Regions from separate parts of the Solibacillus sp. genome, predicted to be linked through region 1. Evidence: riboswitches for the same ligand, from Rfam matches in the RefSeq annotation. Region 1 holds a riboswitch; each other region holds the start of a gene.

The links. A riboswitch is a leader RNA that binds a small molecule or an ion and turns the genes downstream of it on or off. The one in region 1 is predicted to bind thiamine pyrophosphate.
Region 2: linked by a shared signal. The riboswitch ahead of thiC (phosphomethylpyrimidine synthase ThiC) and the one ahead of tenA (thiaminase II) in region 1 are both predicted to bind thiamine pyrophosphate.
Region 3: linked by a shared signal. The riboswitch ahead of thiW (energy coupling factor transporter S component ThiW) and the one ahead of tenA (thiaminase II) in region 1 are both predicted to bind thiamine pyrophosphate.
Region 4: linked by a shared signal. The riboswitch ahead of thiT (energy-coupled thiamine transporter ThiT) and the one ahead of tenA (thiaminase II) in region 1 are both predicted to bind thiamine pyrophosphate.

What each region holds. Positions count from the first base shown of each region.
Region 1 covers NZ_JBELZM010000002.1:44,188-49,453, reverse strand. Annotated here, with positions in the region: gene thiE (thiamine phosphate synthase) at 1-236, opposite strand, end outside; gene thiD (bifunctional hydroxymethylpyrimidine kinase/phosphomethylpyrimidine kinase) at 220-1,032, opposite strand; gene thiM (hydroxyethylthiazole kinase) at 1,029-1,772, opposite strand; gene tenA (thiaminase II) at 1,750-2,442, opposite strand; TPP riboswitch at 2,518-2,616, opposite strand; TPP riboswitch at 2,683-2,781, opposite strand; gene ABS917_RS02375 (NAD(P)H-dependent flavin oxidoreductase) at 2,908-3,888, opposite strand; gene ABS917_RS02370 (LysM peptidoglycan-binding domain-containing protein) at 4,020-5,266, opposite strand, start outside.
Region 2 covers NZ_JBELZM010000026.1:10,587-15,852, reverse strand. Annotated here, with positions in the region: gene ABS917_RS17800 (4-aminobutyrate aminotransferase) at 1-85, shown strand, start outside; gene ABS917_RS17795 (MBL fold metallo-hydrolase) at 113-1,036, shown strand; gene ABS917_RS17790 (serine protease) at 1,345-1,512, opposite strand; gene thiC (phosphomethylpyrimidine synthase ThiC) at 1,534-3,318, opposite strand; TPP riboswitch at 3,469-3,583, opposite strand; cobalamin riboswitch at 3,899-4,078, shown strand; gene cobT (nicotinate-nucleotide--dimethylbenzimidazole phosphoribosyltransferase) at 4,174-5,232, shown strand.
Region 3 covers NZ_JBELZM010000013.1:4,571-9,836, reverse strand. Annotated here, with positions in the region: partial or broken gene ABS917_RS13125 (hypothetical protein) at 136-252, shown strand; partial or broken gene ABS917_RS13120 (alanine:cation symporter family protein) at 311-517, shown strand; gene ABS917_RS13115 (3'-5' exonuclease) at 745-1,500, shown strand; gene ABS917_RS13110 (nucleotidyltransferase) at 1,796-2,596, shown strand; gene ABS917_RS13105 (cupin domain-containing protein) at 2,675-3,241, shown strand; TPP riboswitch at 3,351-3,440, shown strand; gene thiW (energy coupling factor transporter S component ThiW) at 3,530-4,036, shown strand; gene ABS917_RS13095 (VOC family protein) at 4,485-4,880, opposite strand.
Region 4 covers NZ_JBELZM010000008.1:147,214-152,479, forward strand. Annotated here, with positions in the region: gene ABS917_RS10140 (SbcC/MukB-like Walker B domain-containing protein) at 1-1,275, shown strand, start outside; gene ABS917_RS10145 (hypothetical protein) at 1,324-1,455, opposite strand; gene ABS917_RS10150 (magnetosome magnetite crystal formation protein family) at 1,523-1,855, opposite strand; TPP riboswitch at 1,971-2,079, shown strand; gene thiT (energy-coupled thiamine transporter ThiT) at 2,294-2,860, shown strand; gene map (type I methionyl aminopeptidase) at 3,051-3,803, shown strand; gene ABS917_RS10165 (polyphosphate kinase 2 family protein) at 3,976-4,818, shown strand; gene ABS917_RS10170 (GNAT family N-acetyltransferase) at 4,892-5,266, shown strand, end outside.

The DNA of each region.
Region 1 (5,266 bases):
GCAAGTTCGACATCATCATTGATAAGGAATGGCACTTTATATGTTTGGCACAGTTTTTGGCATTGACGTGCAAATTGAATATACGCATCGCCTTTTAAAGCATTTTTGCCTTTTTCCCTCAACTGGAACACCGTAATTCCTGCCTGTAGCGCTTCTTCTAAAACAAGCAGCGGGTCACGATTACAATTGATCGTTCCCATAACAAAATATTTATTTAAATCAAAGGACATGAACATTACACATCCCCCGCTGTTCATGATAGGCGAAATGATTTGTCGGCCCAAACCCGTGACCGATATTGAGCGGATGACGAATCGCAAGCTGCACATATTTTTTTGCTTCTATAATGGCTGCCTCTATCGATCTTCCTTTTGCCATCTCCGCGGTGATTGCTGCCGAAAATGTACATCCTGTTCCATGAGTATGCTTCGTATCCACACGCTCAGTTTTCATTTTAAATGGTTGCTCCCCCCGAATGAAAACTGTATCTGTCGCATGCTTACTATTTAAGTGACCACCCTTTATGACAACACATTCAAGCCCTAGACTTAATAGATCCTGCGCCGCTAATGTGATATCTTCATCATTTTGAATTGTATAACCAGTCAGAATTTCCGCTTCCGGAATGTTCGGTGTACAAACGGTTGCAAGCGGCAATAACATTTCTTTAAGGGCCGTTGTTGCCTCCTGTTCGAGTAAACTTGCCCCCCCTTTTGCAATCATGACCGGATCAACGATTAGCGGAATTTCTGTATTTTTTAGTAAAGCGACAATTGATTCGATAATTTCAGCACTAAACAACATTCCTGTTTTAATTGCCTTAACATCAAAATCTTGAAGTACCGCTTTTAACTGAGCCTGAACAAAATCGGCCGTTGTCGGAAAAATCCCATGCACTCCTTGGGTATTTTGTGCGGTTAGTGCAGTGATGACCGATGTGCCGAATACACGGAGTTCCTGAAACGTTTTTAAATCTGCTTGGATGCCTGCACCGCCACCGCTATCTGAGCCTGCAATTGTACATGTAATCATTGTCGTCCCTCCGCTAAATTTTCTAGTTCATTCAGGAAATTTGTGTGGAAAGTTCCTATAGCTGCAACAGAATTGGCACCTGCCTGTTTATATTCATTCAGCAGCGTTAGTAAGTCATCAAACGGCTCTATACTGTTTGCAAGCACCGCTGCACAAAAGGCACTAAGCAAGCAGCCGCTCCCCGTCATTTTTGTTACTTTTTCATGACCGCCCGTTACAAATTCCACTCTTTCCCCATCTGTAATAACATCTTGTTCTCCTGTAACGATCACAATACATTGATAGTTATTAGCCAACTTTTTAGCAGTCGCTTCAACATCTATCTCCCCTTTTCCACTATCAACACCTTTGGAAGCCCAATTCGCTCCCGTGAGAGCCGCCAGTTCTCCAATATTGCAGCGGATTACATCAATCTTTAAAAGGTCGAGCAGTTGTTGTGCTGTTTCAACTCGGAACTTCGTTGCCCCAACCCCTACCGGATCAATAACAACCGGATTTTGATGCTTATTTGCGCTCAGTCCAGCTTGCTTCATCGATGCTACTGTCCTTTCATTCAAAGTACCCATATTCAAAAGTAATGCATTTGACTGAGCAGCCATTTCTCCCGCTTCTTCTATCGCATCGGCCATTACTGGTGAAGCACCCACCGCCAGCAAACCATTCGCTGTAAAGTTTGCGACGACATAATTTGTAATGCAATGTACTAACGGTTGATTTTTATGAATTGCTTGCAGGCTCATTTACATACACCCCTTGTTCCCAGCTTTGCTTTGTCCAAGGCATCTCCCAGAACATCCATTCGTAATAACAGCTTTTCTTAAAATGTTCCTGTAATATTTTTAGCTTTGCCGGCTGTTCTTTCGCATATCGATCAAGCATCGATTTTTGTACTTCAATATTTTGAAGCATCTCCTCGGAAGCATATAGTGCAATCCACTGTTCATAAAGAGGGACATTTGGGCATGCATCTTTTAACCTTTGCCCAATTTCCTGATACAGCCATGGGCAAGGCAAAATTGCCGCAAATGCTTCTGCTACATCTCCGTTATGCACTGCATTGTACATATGGCTCACATAGTTATAGGCTGCAGGAGCCGGTTCGAATTGCTCCAAATCATCCGCTGTAACACCTAATTCTTTAAACGTTGTACGGTGTAACTCCAGCTCTGCGTCATGAATAAATTTTGCTGTTTGCAGAAAATATTGAACATCGTCATCCGTAGTCGCTTTTGCAGCTGCCAGAGCAAGAACTTTCGTATAATGTTTTAAATAATACGCATCCTGCAGCATATAAAACTTAAACTTCTCCAGCGGTAAGCTCCCATCTGCAATCCCTTGTACAAAAGGATGATAGAAGCTAGCCTCCCAATAAAAATCCGTTTCTTTTCTTACCTCTTCACAAAATCCCATTGTTACTCCTCCTTTTTGTTGACGGAAGCACAAAAAAGACGCCTCAATATAGAGAGACGTCCCCAAAAAGTGTAAGTACCACTTTTCATTGCTCCCTACGTCCGTATTAACGGCCAGGTTCCAAGGGTCAGGTTTTAACCTTCTCAACACTACTGTGTCCCCCCGCAAATCAAATGCTTGTGTATTTGCAAAAGAAAGACTCCACGTAAAAGATACGCGGAGCCAAAGTAAGTACATATGTATAGCGTGTACTTTGCTCCCTACGTCCGTATTAACGGCCAGGTTCTAAGGGTCAGGTTTTAACCTTCTCAACACGAATGTGTCCCCCCGCAAATGCATTTAATTACCCCGAGTGTAACAAATTAATTCAAACCGGGCAAGTGAATTCAAAAAATTACGAAATTATTCAGTTAAAACTACCGCGCATCATTAGTAAATGTTTACATACTAATGATGCGCTGTGATCTATTGTAAATTGGCTACTGTTGATTTTTTCCCAGTCAGTTCTTGATAAGCCAGTGCATATTCTTCTGCCAGTTTATCAACATATTGTTGTGTAGAAGTAATCTCTTTAATTGCGCCGATTCCTTGCCCGCTTCCCCAAATATCTTTCCAGGCTTTTGCCGTATTATCATTGAAGTTCATTGCGGAAGGATCACTTTCTTTTAGATTATCCGGATCCATCCCTGCATTCATGATAGAACCTTTCAAATAATTCCCGTGAATTCCTGTAAATAAATTACTGTATACAATATCTTCTGCATTACTCTCAACAATCATCTGTTTGTATTCTTGACGAGCAAATGCTTCTTCTGTCGCGATAAACGGTGAGCCAATATAGCCAAAATCAGCCCCCATCGCCTGTGCAGCCAATACCGAATGGCCTCGTGCGATTGATCCTGATAAAGCTAATGGACCGTCAAACCATTCACGGATTTCCTGTACGAGCGCAAATGGGCTTTGCTGCCCTGCATGACCTCCCGCACCTGTTGCTACTGCTATGATTCCGTCCGCGCCTTTTTGAATTGCTTTTTTTGCAAAATAATTGTTGATGACATCATGGAAAACGATGCCTCCATAACTATGTGCTGCCTCAAAAACTTCTTCGCGTGCCCCAAGTGAAGTAATAATAATTGGAACTTTATATTTCACACAAAGCTCCATATCCTGTTCCAGCCGGTCGTTTGTTTTATGGACAATCTGGTTAATTGCAAATGGTGCTGCCGGCTGCTCGGGATTTCTGGCATTATAACTTGCCAACTCTTCTGTAATTTCGGCTAACCATTCCTCCAACTGACTTGCCGGCCTTGCGTTTAATGCTGGCATCGACCCCACAATACCTGCCTTGCATTGTGCAATGACCAACTTTGGATTGCTAATAATAAACAACGGTGCCCCAATTACCGGGATACGTAAGTTTTTTAAAATTTCCGGAACATTTCCCATCAATAATCCCCCTTTTATTCAACTACTACTAATACTTCATCAGTATCAACAAAATCTCCTTCTTAAATGAATGACAATCAAAAAGTCAGATGAATTGTCTCTTTTCATCTGACCGTCTAGTTTTACTTTTGCTATTTCTTCACGACATTAAAATTAGCCCCGATAAGCTGCCAGTTTTGGGGGAATGGCAATCCTAATTTCCAATAGCCGACACCGCGCAAATTCAAGCGCTTCACTAAATCAAACTTCGCCTGAATGGAACGGGCGTCTTCAAACCAGACAATATGTGAACGTCCTTGCTCATCATAGTAGTTAAAGTAAGGTGCCTGTGCTGTATAGTCGAATTGAATTGCCGCATTATAGCGTTTTGCCACTTCTATTGCGCGTTGCGGGCTTATTGCTTCTGCATAATCTCCTCCTTGTACAAAAGGTAATGTCCAATCATAGCCATACAAATTTTGACCAAGTAAAATTTTATTAGCAGGAATTTCTGTTAATGCATATTGTACTACTTGCTCGACTTGCGGCAGCGGAGAAACGGCCATTGGAGGACCAGCAGAATATCCCCATTCGTATGTCATCAGCATAACAAAATCTACTATTTCTCCATGCGCTTTATAGTCATGCCCCATAAACCACTCACCCGGCTGATCGGCTCTCGTTTTTGGTGCCAATGCAGTAGAAACTGTATACCCTTCTGCATGCAAACGCTCTACAGCTCTTCGAAGGAAATTATTGTAGGCTTCTCTCTGATCGCCCGATATACGTTCAAAATCAAAGTGGATATCTGAAATATTTCCGATGCGCTTTGCTTCAGCTATAATATTGTCCAGCAGTAAATTCTGAACAGCTACACTTTGGAAAATATCACGTGCAAGCTCAGCGCTAAACTGATAATCTTCGAGATTAGTAATCGCCATTGCTATACTTGTATTATTTTGTTCAGCGATCTCTGGTAATGGGTTTATTGTCGGTGCCTTTAATGAACCATCCCTCCTCGCTTCATAACTGAATACAGCTAAGTAAGTTAAATATGGACTCGCCTCACGAACTTGATCCAGCAGCATTTCACTTATCTCGTCGCCTCTCGGTTCTACATATGCCAAAATTTCTGCCGACCTTTTAGACGGTTCCGGTATATACAATGATGTTCCGATCATTAGCAATGCATCCGGATTCAAGCCATTTGCTTGCGCGAGCGTTAAATAATTCACCTGAAAACGTTGACCAATTGACCATAAACTATCGCCGGGCTGTACAATATAATATTGACCTTTCAGTGGAACGACCAATGCTTGCCCGACAACTAACCGAGCCGGCTCCGGAATTTGGTTGGCTTCCACTATACTTTGCACTGTTGTTCCATAAGCTTGTGCAA
Region 2 (5,266 bases), on a different contig from region 1:
TTTGTTGAGTTTTTTTGTTTACTTTTTTGCAAGGATAATAATGAAACCAAAGCAGAATGATTATAGTAGGAATTTATATAATTAAGCTTTTAAGAAGTAGGAGAGTGCTGCGATGAGAAAACGCTTTTCAAATTTAGACGAAAATGATCGGCTCGGTACTTTTAAAGATGTCCTGAAATGGCAGCGGTCAAAGCAAAAGAAAGTCGTCGATTACGAAGTACCGCAGTGTGAAGAAAAGCAGATTGCCTTTTTACAAAGTAATCGCTCGGAGCAGTCCGTTACGTGGATTGGCCACTCGACATTTTTGATTCAAAAAGAAGGGCTCAATATTTTAACGGACCCGGTTTGGGCAAATTGGATGGGTGTGGCGAAACGATTAACGGAGCCAGGTTTGAGGTTAGATGAATTACCGGAAATTGATATCGTTCTGATCTCGCATGCGCATTATGATCACCTTCACGTACCTACGTTAAAATTATTGAAGAAACGAAACCCGAATATATTGTTTCTCATTCCGGTAGGGCTCGATTATTTAATGAAGCGTCATACGCTGCACAACTTTATTGAGCTTTCGTGGTACGACAAGCATGAGACAGGGGCGCTTGAAATTCATTTCGTTCCCGCTCAGCATTGGACAAGGCGCATGCTCTGGGATACCAACACATCGCATTGGGGCGGCTTCGTATTGCAAAAGGCATCAGATGCACAAAGTATTTACTATGCCGGAGACAGCGGGTATTTTAGAGGGTTCAAAGATATTGGAGAACGCTTTCACATTCATACAGCATTAATGCCGATTGGTGCATACGAGCCAGAATGGTTTATGCATACATCCCACGTCACACCGGAAGAAGCAATCCAGGCATTTTGCGATGTCAGGGCGCAAGTGTTCATCCCGATGCATTACGGTGCGTATATGCTGGCAGATGATACACCGAAGGAAGCGATTGATCGGCTGCATTTTCATTGGCTGCAGGCGAATTTAGAAAATGAACAATTAAAATCGTTAGCGATCGGGGAGACCTTTCGAATGTAATTGGTGGTTTGTTAAATGCTTTGAAAGATTATCATCAGCCCAGAACAGCAGAATTCAAATTTGTGATTTTCATACTCGGAAAAAGGATTATTGCCGTGTTTTGTATATTGAGGCAGGCAAAACGAAATTGAAAAGGAAGAAATGGCCCTCCATGAAAAGATTGATCCAGCATTTCCAGAAGGAGATGGCACGACAAAATTCACCCTCTAAACTATCTTTACTTGTTAAAGTTAAAAACCTTGCCTTAACAAAATAATTAAGGCAAGGTTTTTATGGAATCTCTTATTTCTTATGACACTTTTTATTTACTAATAATATAAAACATTTACTTTATTACACTTGATACATTTTTCATGATATTGATTTCCCTTAAAATGATGATCACAATTTTGCTGGATTTCTTTTAAACTTTTCTCCAAAACAGCAAGGTGAGTTTTGAGCTGATTAATTTCCTCTTCAATTTTTCCGACTTTCATCCTAATGACCCCCTAAGAAAGTTACTGATATATGTTACCACCAGATTGCTTAAACTGTTCAGCTTTTTCCTTCATACCTATTTCAATAGCTTCCTTCGTATCAAGTTCTTTTTCTTTTGCAAAATTACGAATATCTTGAGAGATTCTCATACTGCAAAATTTAGGTCCACACATAGAACAGAAATGTGCTGTTTTTGCACCTTCAGCAGGTAAAGTTTCATCATGATATTCGATTGCACGTTCAGGATCTAAAGATAAATTAAACTGATCTCTCCAACGGAATTCAAAACGAGCTTTTGATAAGGCATCATCTCTTTTATGTGCTCCTGGATGCCCTTTTGCCAAATCAGCAGCATGTGCAGCAATTTTATAAGTGACAACCCCTACACGAACATCATCTCTATTCGGTAAACCTAAATGTTCTTTTGGCGTTACATAACAAAGCATCGCTGTCCCATACCAACCAATCATTGCAGCTCCAATAGCAGATGTAATGTGATCATAGCCAGGAGCTATATCAGTTGTAAGAGGGCCTAAAGTATAGAAAGGAGCTTCCTTACAAACTTCCAGTTGTTTGTCCATGTTTTCTTTTATAAGGTGCATTGGCACGTGTCCCGGTCCTTCAACCATAACCTGTACATCATGCTCCCAAGCAATTTTTGTTAGTTCTCCAAGAGTTTCTAATTCCGCAAATTGAGCTTCATCATTGGCATCTGCAATGGAACCAGGACGTAAGCCATCCCCTAAAGAGAATGAAACATCATAAGTTTTCATGATTTCACAGATTTCTTCAAAGTGAGTATATAAAAAATTTTCTTTATGGTGGTGAAGACACCATTGTGCCATAATAGATCCACCTCGGGATACAATACCTGTTAAACGTTTTGCTGTTAACGGAACATACCGTAAAAGAACACCAGCATGAATGGTGAAGTAATCCACCCCTTGTTCGGCTTGTTCAATCAATGTATCACGGTAAACCTCCCATGTTAGGTCTTCAGCAACACCATTTACTTTTTCTAGTGCTTGATAAATAGGTACGGTACCGACAGGAACAGCCGAATTTCGAATAATCCATTCCCGTGTTGTGTGAATGTTTTTACCTGTTGATAGGTCCATAATATTATCAGCACCCCAACGTGTTGCCCATGTCATTTTTTCAACCTCTTCTTCGATGGAAGATGAAACAGCAGAATTGCCAATATTCGCGTTAATTTTTACATGAAAGTTACGACCTATTATCATGGGCTCTGATTCTGGATGGTTGATATTAGAAGGAATAATCGCTCGACCCTTTGCAACTTCATCCCGTACGAATTCAGGTTTCATATTTTCTCTAATTGCGATAAATTCCATTTCAGGCGTGATAATTCCTTTTCGTGCATAATGAAGTTGTGTAATATTTTTCCCTTTTTTAGCCCGTAACGGTTTCCGCTTTAAACCAGGAAACACGTTATGATTAGCACGAGGATCGTTTTTATCTTTATAACCATTATCCTCAGGCTTGATTTCACGACCATCATATTCCTCCACATCGCCACGTTCTTGAATCCATGTACTGCGAAGGGCAGGGAGACCTTTTGTAATATCGACAGAATGATCAGGGTCTGTATAAGGTCCGCTGGTGTCATACACACGTACTGGAGGATTTTCCTCTTCTCCAAACGTACCAGTTGTCGGGCTTAACTCGATTTCACGCATTGGAACCTTAATGTCAGGTCTAGAGCCTGTTACATATACTTTTTTGCTACCTGAAAAGTTAGACATAATGGAAATACTCTGTTCGTTTAATGAAGATGGTGACATTGACATAATAAATCTCTCCTTTTTTGAATATAAGGACAAGAGATAGAGCACAACAGTGAGGAGCTTAAAAAAGCTTATGAAGTACATAAAAAAGCCGGTGTCCAATAAATGGTCGGACCCGGCTAATATGTATACAGAAGTAGTATTACTATAATACGATGCTAACTTCCCCACGCTGGTATGATCCAGATCAGGTCCCAAGAGTCAAGAAACTTCAACGTGTTTCATTCTCAGCCCAACTTATTGGACTCCCCTAGTTATTTCTATTCAATTTTATATTAGTATACATGAAACTTAATTGAGATAAAAGGGAAAATTCAGAAAAGTATTTGTTAGATGAATTACCTTACCAGTTATTGATATCGTACTCATTTCGCATGCACATTACAAACCTCTGCATGTCTCGACGTTAAGAACATTAAAGAAACAAAACCCGAACGTATTATTATTTCTGATGAGTCAACATTCTCAAGAGGTGGACTTTTTTTATATTTAAGGAATTCTGAATCAGAAAACGTTTTAATTCCTGCTTATTGAAAATCATCCTTGACGAAAAAAGTCGTTCGTCGTAAAGTAATGTTAAATTCATCAAGCATTAGGTGCCCGTTAAGGGAGAATAGGGAATAAAGTGAAAAGCTTTAGCGTAATCCCAACACTGTATAGAGGAGTTCCATAGCAAAGCCCACTGGATATAGATCTGGGAAGGGGTTATGGAATCGTGAATCTGAGCCAGGAGACCTGCCTAAGTACGCTTCCTGTTTATAGACACTGGATATGTCTGTAGTTTATTTGTTATCGAATAAACTGCAGGCTATTTTTATTGTCAAAATTCATTCAAATAGGGGGAAACGAAACATGAAATTACTAAAGCAAACGATTGAACAAATTAAAGAAATCGACCGACAAATGGAAGGCAAAGCACGTCAGTACATAGACTCTTTAGCAAAGCCGCCTCAAAGTTTAGGGAAGCTCGAATCTTTAGCAATGCAAATCGCCACAATTACCGGTGAGCTTGCGCCGAAAATCGATAACAAAGCGATGATCGTCATGGCGGCAGACCACGGTGTGTATGAGGAAAGGGTAACGCCAAATCCACAAAGTACAACGGTTTTCCAAACACTTTCATTTCCGAAAGGGACGACAGGGATGTGTACGATTGCGAAAATTACAAATGCACAAGTTATCCCGGTGGATATCGGTGTAAAAGAAGACTTACCTCAAAACGCAGGGGTAATCATTAAAAAGGTGAAATACGGGACAGACAATATGGCGAAAGGTCCTGCAATGACCCGAGAAGAAGCGATTCAGGCGATTGAAGTAGGGATTGAAGTTGCAACTGAAGCCATTCAAAGCGGTATTAATCTTATCGGTACAGGAGAAATGGGCATCGGGAATACGACACCTAGTGCTGCTGTGCTTTCGGTACTTCATGGGTGTGACCCATTGGAAGTAACGGGCTTCGGAGCTGGAGTTGGTGCTGGCGGCATTGAATATAAAGCAGAAGTGATTCGAAAAGCGATTGCATTGAATGAGCCGAATGCGGATGATCCGATTGATGTAGTGGCAAAAGTAGGCGGACTGGAGATTTGCGGGATGGCAGGAATCTTCCTTGCAGCTGCAGCGAATCGTGTGCCGGTCGTAGTTGACGGGTATATTTCAACCGTTTCGGCTTTAATCGCCTATAAATTGAATCCGAATGTGAAAGCGTATTTGATTCCATCCCATTTATCGGAAGAGCCAGGGGCAAAAATTGCGGCAGAGCTTTTAGGATTGGAACCGATGCTGCATATGAATATGCGACTTGGAGAAGGATCAGGTGCTGCACTAGCGTTTCCGATTCTTGACGCGGCATGTTCGATGATTACGAATATGGTCACATTGGAAGAAGCGGCAGCGCTTTTAGTGGCCAAGTAGAAAAGTTTTTCAAAAAGAAAAAAATCATAAAATA
Region 3 (5,266 bases), on a different contig from region 1:
TAGAAAAGATATCATTGTGTAAATATTTTGCCTGAAAAACATTCTTGGATAAGAGAGCGATAGGAATATGGAATTACTGCATAAAAGATTATGGAATTGATTCGTTTTTCCTGAATATTAAATTATTCTCTGTTAATGTGCGGAACACCGTTTTATATTTACAAAGGCTTGAATTTAAAATGGTTTTCAATTATTTCAGCGACGATTTTAATTATCGTTATCGGGATTTTATGGCCGACTGTACAGGCAAACACGATCGCTTTAACGGTTCAGGAATCGTTCAATGTTCCCCCGCTTGTAACAGGTTATTTTCGGTGCAGTGAATTCGGCTACCCTTATTTGGGCGATTACCGATTTAGGAGTAGGTCTGCTCGGCTGGGTAAACGTCATTACGATCGTGCTGCTTTCGAAAACGGCTTTAACCGCACTGAAAGATTACGATACGCAAAAACGTTTGGGGCTTAACCCAACGTTCAACCCGTTAGTGTTAGGCATTAAAAACGCGGATTTCTGGGAAGACCTCGAAGCAAGATCTTCGATACCAAATACCGTTCCTTCAAAAGGAAAAACGGTCGTTGCGAAGAAAGTCCAAGAGCGTCTGCAATCAGTGCCGAATCCGTTTTCTGAGTAATTGATAGGCTGACCATTGCTGAATCTTCCGGTTATGGTCAGCTTTTTTATTTATTATTTACTTCATATATGGTTCAATTATAGAACAAACGTTCCAATTACGAGGTGAAGTTTATGAACATCGAACGGCTGCATATCCGCATCATGATTACATGCTCGATTGTGGGCTTTGCCAAACATGAAGCATTGGCCGCAAGCTATCCGTTAGAGGCAATTGATGATCTGGAACTGCACGGCTATATTGCCCGCACACGTTATGGCCATTACTACAATACGAAACTTGCCGCGCAGTATTTAAGAAAATTTATTACAACGTACAGCCCGCGTTTAAAGGTTGCGGAGATGGTGGAACTGCTGGAGTCTGCACCCGAATATGTCGTCGTCGATATCGAAACAACAGGAGGTTCTGCTGCTAGAGGCGATAAAATCGTGGAAATAGCTGCACTAAAAATACGCAACGGAGAAACGGTGGCTCTTTTTCACCGGTTTGTGAATCCGGAAAAACCAATCAAGAATTCTCATATTCACGGGATTACTAATGAACGCGTAAAAGATGAGCAAACGATCTCCCCTGTCATTCACGCTTTTAAAGATTTTTTAGGTGATTTGCCGATTGTGAGTCACCATATCGGGTTTGACTGGTACAGTTTTCTCGCGCTGGAGTTTTTTCGAAATGGCATTCGCCCAACGAATCCGGCTGCTTGTACTGTGCTGCTTGCTCGGAAATATTTGGACAGTCCGAGAAATAATTTAAATGTCATTGCCGAAACGTATAACATCCCGCTTCTCAAGCACCATACAGCCGATGCGGATGCGATTTGCGCCAATGAAATACTGCAGCTTATTATGAAAAAAGCGACTGCACAGTAGTAAACGGTTCTATTTGTGCAATCGCTTTTTTGTTTTGTGATTTTATTAGAATAGTTGGGACGATTATTAGAAAATGTTGACGGGTGATTAGATCATCGGTGTCCTTTATTTGAAGATGTCGGCTGTTTATTAGAACAACTCACTGATTTATTGGAACATCGCCACTTTTATTAGAACATTTTTTTGTTTATTAGAACGATGCAGGTCGTTATTAGAAGCTTTTATATTCCCCCTGTTTCGTTTTGAAACTATTTCCAGCTTATCGACGTAGAATAGAACAATTGGAGGTGTACGGATGAGAAACTTATCTTCGTGTATGATGCTTACCGGGATATTGATCACTGCCTTAAGCGGGAACTGGATTATTCTTAATTATGATAGCGTCACAATTTATCCGAGAGCTTCTTATCTTTCTTTCGGAATCGGGTTGGTACTGGTAGGATGCACTTTTGTAATGAATCAATTCTTCAGTTACCGGGAACCGGAAGAAGGACATACAAAAGATAAACGGCATGCTTTAAACGAATGGCTTATTGCCAATCAGCCAGTTAATAAATGGTTGAGCGGACTCGTTGTTCTACCGCTTGTGATCGCACCGTTTTATAGCTGGATGCTGTTTTTTACAATGTTGGAATGGTATTTATTTTCAGGGCTTGTATTAGCCGGTATTATTTACATGCTGAAAGGTGACAGAGTAGAAGACAATAAGGACTGGGAGTATAAAGGGAAGACAAAAATGATGCTTGATCTGATCGATTACCGCAAACACCCTTTTAATATTTCGCTTATTATCTACATCATGGTCATTGTCAGTTTTGTGTTGAGCAAGGGATTGGATATTCCGCTCTATATGGAAACAGGAGGCAACCCGCGCTACGTTACTTCTTTACCAACGATTTCGTTTTTAATGTCTTCCTTAATGGTCGTGAGTACGTTTATTTATATTATCAGTCATGGGGATTTCTTTGGTTTTCGTAAAGCCGAATTGAGTTATGAAAGAGTTATGTTCATCCACTTTGCAGAAATTATTGTATGTGGTGCTACCCTGTTTATTCTAATTTTCACATTAATCAATGCGTTATATGTGTATTTTTAGATGGATGGTTCATATCCAATAGGCACACACCGATAAATTTTTGCATATTTTAGCAACAATAATAAAAGAGGTGAACGATTGAATTCGAATCATGTTTCAGCGCAACCGCAGTTTACATTCGATGTTAATAAAAACCCGCTGTTCGTTAAAGACCAGCATAATTTTATCAATCTGCTTGGTGTCAACCAGTTAAATACGCTTGATAATATATCGTTGCTTGATATATATCTTAGCGCCAATAATGTTATAGAACCGCACTACCATCAAAATGCGGCGGAACTTGTTTACTGTATTACGGGGAGTGCAGTTGTTTCGATTTTGAATCCGTTTACGAAACAGCTGATGCATTTTCCGATTAGCCCCGGTCAAGTGGCGAACGTTCCTCAAGGGTGGTGGCATTACGAAGTCGCTACGCAAAACAACACGCATCTGCTTGCCATTTTCAATGCTCCGACTCCTGAAGTCATTTTAGGTTCCGACCTGCTCAAGCTGACACCAGCGAATATTATGGCCCACACTTATGGAATGAACGAAACTTTATGGACGCAGGCAGTTGCTCCTGTCAGACCCAATACTTTCATCGGTCCGCCAAACCCTTGGCAACAGGTCCAGCCCGGCAATTATGGCGGCGGGTATGAGCAGTAATTTTTCTCGGTCAAAGGGATTAAATTTCAAAAAAGCGTTTGCATAATGAAACGGCCATGTTATGATTATTGTGAAATTAACCTAATACTGGAAGCAGATAATCTGCTCGTAAAACTACTAGGGGCGCCTGTTTGGCTGAGAAGTACCCTTTGCACCTGATCTAGGTAATACTAGCGTAGGAAAGTAGTGTCGACCCCCTATTTTATATTTTTGTATAGGCTACGATACCACTTTCTTAATTGAAAGTGGTTTTTTTTGTTGCAAAAATTATTGTAAAGGATGGTAGAAATGAATAAAACGAGAAAGCTTACATACTCCGCGATTATCGCAGCAATTACAACGATTCTCAGCAGTATGGTGTATATCCCATTAGGTTTTGCGAAAATATTTCCGATTCAGCACTTTGCCAATGTCGTATCGGCGGTATTGCTCGGTCCATGGTATGCGGTGTTACAGGCATTTCTTACGTCGACATTGAGAAACTTGATGGGGACAGGCAGTATATTTGCTTATCCGGGCAGTATGATTGGCGCACTTTTAGCTGCATTTTTGTTTGCGAAAACGAAGAAACTGGCGTTTGCAGCGGTAGGTGAAGTAATCGGGACAGGGCTATTTGGTGCGATGGCTACTTACCCGATTGCGATTTTATTTTTAGGACAGGAAGCGGCGCTGTTCGGTTTTGTCCCGGCATTTATGATGAGTTCGTTTGCCGGTGCGCTTTTGGGCTATGGCTTACTGAAGATTATGGTGAGAAACAGGGCGTTTGGCGGGATGCTTTATCAGAATGCCGGTTGAGTAGCTGGCGGCGTGTGCAGAGGTTTTTTTTTAGAAAAGTTCGGGTGGTTATTAGAACTTCGGGGCGGGATATTAGAACTTCCGCGTACTTTATTAGAACAACTTATTGCTAGAAGATTTTTTATACAGATATATTGATTTTATTAGAAGAGCTGGAGCAGATATTAGAACTTTTGAGGACTTTATTAGAACAAATTAATAATGGAGAATTTTTTCCACCGGCTTATCGATTTTATTAGAAGAGTTGGAGCGGTTATTAGAACTTCTAGGTAAGATATTTGAAGAACTGCGGATGATATTAGAACAATTCGCATACTTATTAGAACAACCGACACTTATATTAGAAAATTTCACTTTTATTAGAAGATATTAAAATATATTAGAACAATTCAACCCTTTATTAGAAAATGAAGCGCCGGGTATCGGTCCAGACACCCGGCACCTTTTATTAAGCTAAATTGATCTGCCATGACACGCCGTAGCGGTCATTTAGCCAGCCGAATTTCTTGCTGAAACCGTAATCCCCGATTGGCATTAACGGATGTCCGCCTTCAAGCAGTTTTTCATACAGATGGTCGGCTTCCTCTTCCGTATCACATGTAATAAAAATAGAGAATGACGGTGTGAAGTCAAATTCATGTTTTATATTACTGTCAATGCACATAAATTCCTGACCTTTTATCGAAAAAGTAGCTTGCATGACTTTTCCTTCGTCTCCGCCTTCATTTGCCCCATAGCGGATAATGCTCGTAATTTCCGCGTCCTCTATAACTGATGTATAGAAGTTCATTGCTTCTTCAGCAACGCCGCCTTGAAACATTAAAAATGGTTTTGCACTTTTCATCGTACCCTTCCCCTTCTCAAATCAAATTAAATTTGCACCACTTCAATTTAGCCTATTTTAACCTTTTTCGCGAATTTTTCTACCTATAAAAAGGCATCTCCTAATTCGAAGAGCCTTTCGTTTTTTTCCCTTTACTAAATAAAATAGTGAAAAAGAATACGTTACATTCCTGAAATTCATAGGTTGGAGGGGTTACTACTTTTTGGACTTTCTGCATGAGTGACTAATTTTTATTAGAAGATTTAGTAGAGATATTAGAAGAGTTACCTTTGTTATTAGAACATTGACGGGGTTTATTAGAATAACTTGGATAGGCGGACGCTTTTTTGAGTGGAAGCATTGTATTTTAAGTTGTTTCGTGACGATGTGAGATCTTATTAGAAGAG
Region 4 (5,266 bases), on a different contig from region 1:
ACTGCGCAGTTGACAAAGCAAAAACAGCAGCAGGCACAGCTTATCACTGAAAAGAAAACGATGGCACAGCTTTTAGAAAATAAAGAAGTGCTGCAAGGGCGCATTGAAAAAGGGCAGCAATATGTAATCGACATTGATAAACAATATGCACAGGAAAAAGGGAAGCTTGAACAAAGTGAGCAGTCATTATTGCCACAGTTTTCTAAATTGGATGAAGTAACACAAGAATTGGCAATCCAGCAGCAAAAACATCGCCATTTAAAAGTTGCGATCCAAAATGCACTTGAAGCTATGCAAAAAATTCAACTAGATGAAAAATCCTGTGAAGTGAACCATCTCCATGCGAAAAATCTTGTAACAGAAAAACAGCAGGAATCTCTTTTAGCACAAAAAGCATTTGAGTCAGCATTGCAGCAGGAAGGTTTCGACTTGGAAACGTACAAGTCTGCGTTACTGCCTTTAAATGTACAGCAGCAAATTCAGGATGCAGTTGAAGCGTACAAGCAAAGTATTCATACTTTATCTGTTCAAATTGCTGAGGAGGAACCTTTGCTCGAAGGAAAAGAACGAGCGGATTTAACGGCATGTGAGCAACAGATTCATAAGCTGAATGAGCAGATCGAGGCACAGTACTCGAAAATGACATTGATCCAGTCCTATGTGGAGCAATGTGAGGAGACGCGCGATAAACTTGACCAATCTGCACAGCAGATAGAAGGCTATAAAGCGAAACTGATGCAAGTCGAACATGTTTATAATTTAATTCGCGGTCAAAATGATGCGAAAATTTCATTTGAGCGGTTTGTGCAAATCGGCTATTTGGAAAAAGTGACACATGCGGCAAATGAACGTTTGCGTGTCTTATCAAATGGCCAATACTTCCTGAAATCCACAGGAAGGAAAGAAGGAAATGCCCAAAGCGGACTCAGCATCGATGTATATGACAGCCATACAGGGCAAACCCGGGATGTAAAAACACTGTCCGGTGGTGAAAAATTCAATGCCTCACTTTCATTAGCATTAGGAATGGCCGATGTTATTCAAAGTGTGCAGGGAAGTGTGCATATCGATACAATGTTTATCGATGAAGGTTTCGGTACATTGGATGAGGAGGCATTAAGAAGGGCAATCGATATATTGATTGATCTTCAGCAAACAGGCCGCTTAATCGGCGTCATATCACATGTGGCCGAACTAAAAGCAGCAATGCCAGCTATTTTGCAAGTGCAAAAGCTAAAAGAAGGCTACAGTAAAACAGAGATTATTATTAAATAGAAAAAAACACATTTCCCTCCAGTTAAAGCGGGAAATGTGTTTTTTGCATTAACGTTTTGGAGTTCGTCGTGTAGTTGCTGCTTGGGGAGTAGATTTTTTGTTGTCCATCATTTTCTTAATGATCGGGTACACGATTGGTCCATATTTAATAGCTGTTTTAATGAGTTTATTTAATTTCATTAGTATACACTCCTTAACGAATACGTTTCGTATAAAAATATACCCAAAGATGGAGCTTTCATAAACATTAACGTAAAACTTTAATGGCTTGAGCTAAATTCCATATTGCCAGGATGAACGTGATAACTACTAAAAGAATAAATCCGATAAAATGCGAACTGATAAAAAAGTCCTGAATGTTCAAGGTCAAAGTATCATTCCAGGAAAGAACGGAAGTGAAAAAGTAAATAATGTACAGAATCCCTAACAGTATCGGTATGAATTGGGAAATAAAAGCTTTTTTAGAATGGCCTTTAACAGCATCATCTTTCGTAACGATAAATATAATTAACGGTAAAATAAACGGTGCAAAATAAAAGCTCAAATAGCTCAGTGCACTTAAACCTTTCGATTGATCCATTATTTATCACTCCTTCGTATCTATTATATGTAATTCTAGTACATTTCAAAATAATAGCTGTTGAAAGTTGTAAAAATATTCGTTACAATGAGCATGTTCAAACAATAAAAATTAGATGTACCACAAGGGGTGCCGAGAAAGTCGGCTGAGATTGTGCACGGGATTGCACTGACTCTTTGAACCTGTAAGTTAGCACTTGCGTAGGGATGTGGATAGAAACCGACTGTTCAAACGATAGTCAGGCTTTTGTCCTGACTGTCGTTTTTTACTTTTTCCTACTGAAAAAGTAAAAGCCTCCGGCGGATGTCATGGATTCGGATATGAGTTCTTTACGCGAGCGTAAAGCCGAATCCCGACGCAATTACGCTAAAGCGTAATTGATTTCTATTCTATCCCTCTTCACTTTTGTTACATCGGATAAAAGAAAGGGGCATTGTTATGGACAGAAAGAAATTATTGATGATGGTGGAGATAGCGATATTTGCTGCCATCGGACTTGTATTGGATCAAGTATCTTTTAAAATGTGGGCACAAGGCGGATCGATCAGCTTTGTTATGGTACCGATCATGTTAATGGCCATTCGTTGGGGATTAACGGCAGGACTTGCAACAGGCTTGCTGATCGGCGTAATGCAAATGATGTTCGGTGCTTACATTGTGCACTGGCTTCAGGCAATTTTAGATTACGGTCTTGCCTTTACAGTAGTAGGATTAGCGGCAATTGTAAGAAAGCCATTATTAGAGGCTACACAATCACTCAATAAAGTAAAAATGGCACTTTATATTGTCCTTGGAGCACTTATAGGCGGTGCTTTAAGATTTGTTTCGCACTTGCTCGCAGGTGTCGTGTTCTTTAAAGAATATGCAGGCGATGATAATGTATGGGCCTATTCAATTATTTACAACAGTACTTATATGGTTCCTGCTACAATACTTACGGCGATTATTGCCGTTATTTTATTCACATCTGCACCTCGTTTACTGCAAAAAGTAAAAACAACATAACGAATAGGAAACTCAATGCTTGCGGTGAGGGATACTTTTCCCCCTGCAAGCTTTTTCTTATTTCAATAGTAGATTTTCATATTAAATTGGTCATAAATCAGGATAATTTTAAAAACCTTGAACAATTACAACCGATTTTAAGTATGCTATAGTTAAGGGTAGACATTGTTTAAGAGGAAGGAAGTTACACATGATTGTTACTACTCAAGAAGAAATACAAGCGTTTAAAAAAATTGGGCGCATTTGTGCTGAAATTCGTGAGGCGATGAAAGCTGCGACAGTACCTGGCGTGACAACGAAAGAATTAGATGAAATTGCTGGCCGTATGTTTGCGGAAGCAGGCGCGGTTTCTGGTCCTAAAGGCGAATACGATTTTCCGGGATATACTTGCATTTCAGTAAATCACGAAGTTGCACATGGTATTCCAGGGAACAAGGTTATTCAGGAAGGCGATATCGTAAACATTGATGTTTCTGGTTCTTTAAACGGGTATTTTGCAGATACAGGTATTTCTTTTGTCGTTGGTGAAGGTTATGAAGATAAAGAAAAACTTTGCACTGTAGCAAAATCAGCATTTGAACGTGCAATGACAAAGGTTAAAGCAGGTTCGAAATTAAATCAGATCGGTAAAGCGGTAGAGCGTGAAGCACGTGATCACGGTTTGACAGTAATTATGAACTTAACAGGTCATGGCTTAGGTAAATCATTACACGAAGAGCCAAACCATGTATTGAACTATTACGATGCTTGGGATACAACAATCATGAAAGAAGGCATGGTGTTGGCAGTAGAACCGTTCATTTCTGCAAAGGCCGAGCATATCGTAGAATCAGGTGACGGCTGGACATTCATTACACCGGACAAATCATTAGTTGCCCAAATCGAACATTCGATTATCGTCACAAAAGATAAACCGATCATTTTAACAACATTGGAAGACTAAGTTATAAACGTGGGAGCATACATAAGTGCACCCGCGTTTTTTTGTTCTATCAAAACTAGGTCCCAACATAAAATAATCAAATGATTCAAATAAATGACTGCAACAATTACCAATTCCATACACTTTCAAGTAAAATATACATAAATAAATAGAGTAGGGGAGGCAGCACTATTTGAAAAAGCTAAAAGATGTGGATTTATCACAAGAACTGGAAAAGGAAACCTATAAAAAGCAATTGAAAGCTTTACAATACGAAATGCTAAATGCCCAGCAATTTTTATTCAACAATAAAATTGGACTTATTATTGCATTTGAAGGAATGGATGCAGCAGGCAAAGGGGGAGCGATCAAGCGCTTAACAGAACGTATCGATCCGCGCGGGTTAATGGTATGGCCGATCTCTGCCCCGCAGCCCCATGAAATGCGGTATCATTATATGCAACGTTTCTGGAGAAAGTTGCCCCAGCATGGCCAGATTGCAATTTTCGACCGTTCCTGGTATGGACGGGTACTTGTGGAGCGCATAGAAGGGTTTGCTGAAGAAGCAGAGTGGAAACGCGCTTATGAAGAAATTAATAGCTTTGAGCAACAATTGACGGATGAAGATTATATAATGATTAAATTTTGGATTCATATCGATTCGGGTGAACAGCTTAAACGTTTTAATGAAAGAGCAGCCGATCCATATAAATCATGGAAATTGACAGCTGAGGATTGGCGGAACCGTGATAAATTTAATTTATATTGTGAGGCAGCCGATGAAATGTTCGAAAAAACCGATTCGGAAAACGCCCCTTGGCACTTAATAGCAGGGAACGACAAAAACTATGCACGTGTTCAAGTACTAAAAGAAACAGTTGCCCATATAGAAAAAGAAGTTACAAAACGGGGCATGAAGCTTACGAACATTTTCGAAAAGGGTAATGAAACAGCTGCAGATAAAGAAAAAAAGGAATTTGTAGATATAAAGCCAAAGCCTGTAAAATCAAAAAAGAAAAAGTTAAAAAAGCGGTAGGCAAGCTTTGAAATGGAATGAAGGTGGTTCAATGAAAAGCTTATTCAAGCTATTTCACAAGAAGGAGGGTCCAATGGTTCGACTTATTGGGCAACAGTGTTCGCTTCGCACATTTACCCCGTCCGATGCGAAAGGGTTGGCAAAATTATTAAAAGACAACAAAATGTATTGGTCCGAATTTGAACCCTTACATCGCGATGAATTTTATACAGAACAAGTACAGTATAATAAGATTATGGAAAGCATACATTTGCTGCAAACAAACCGGGAATTTTCTTTCGGAATTTTTTACAATGCAACAGGTAAGTTAATTGGGCATATTTCACTCTATTCAATTAAACGTCTACCTTATTCAAGCGGTTTTATCGGGTATTCGATGGATGAAAATTTCACAGGTAAAGGAATTGTGACCGAAGCGGTACGTATAGTCATGGAATTCGCTTTTATT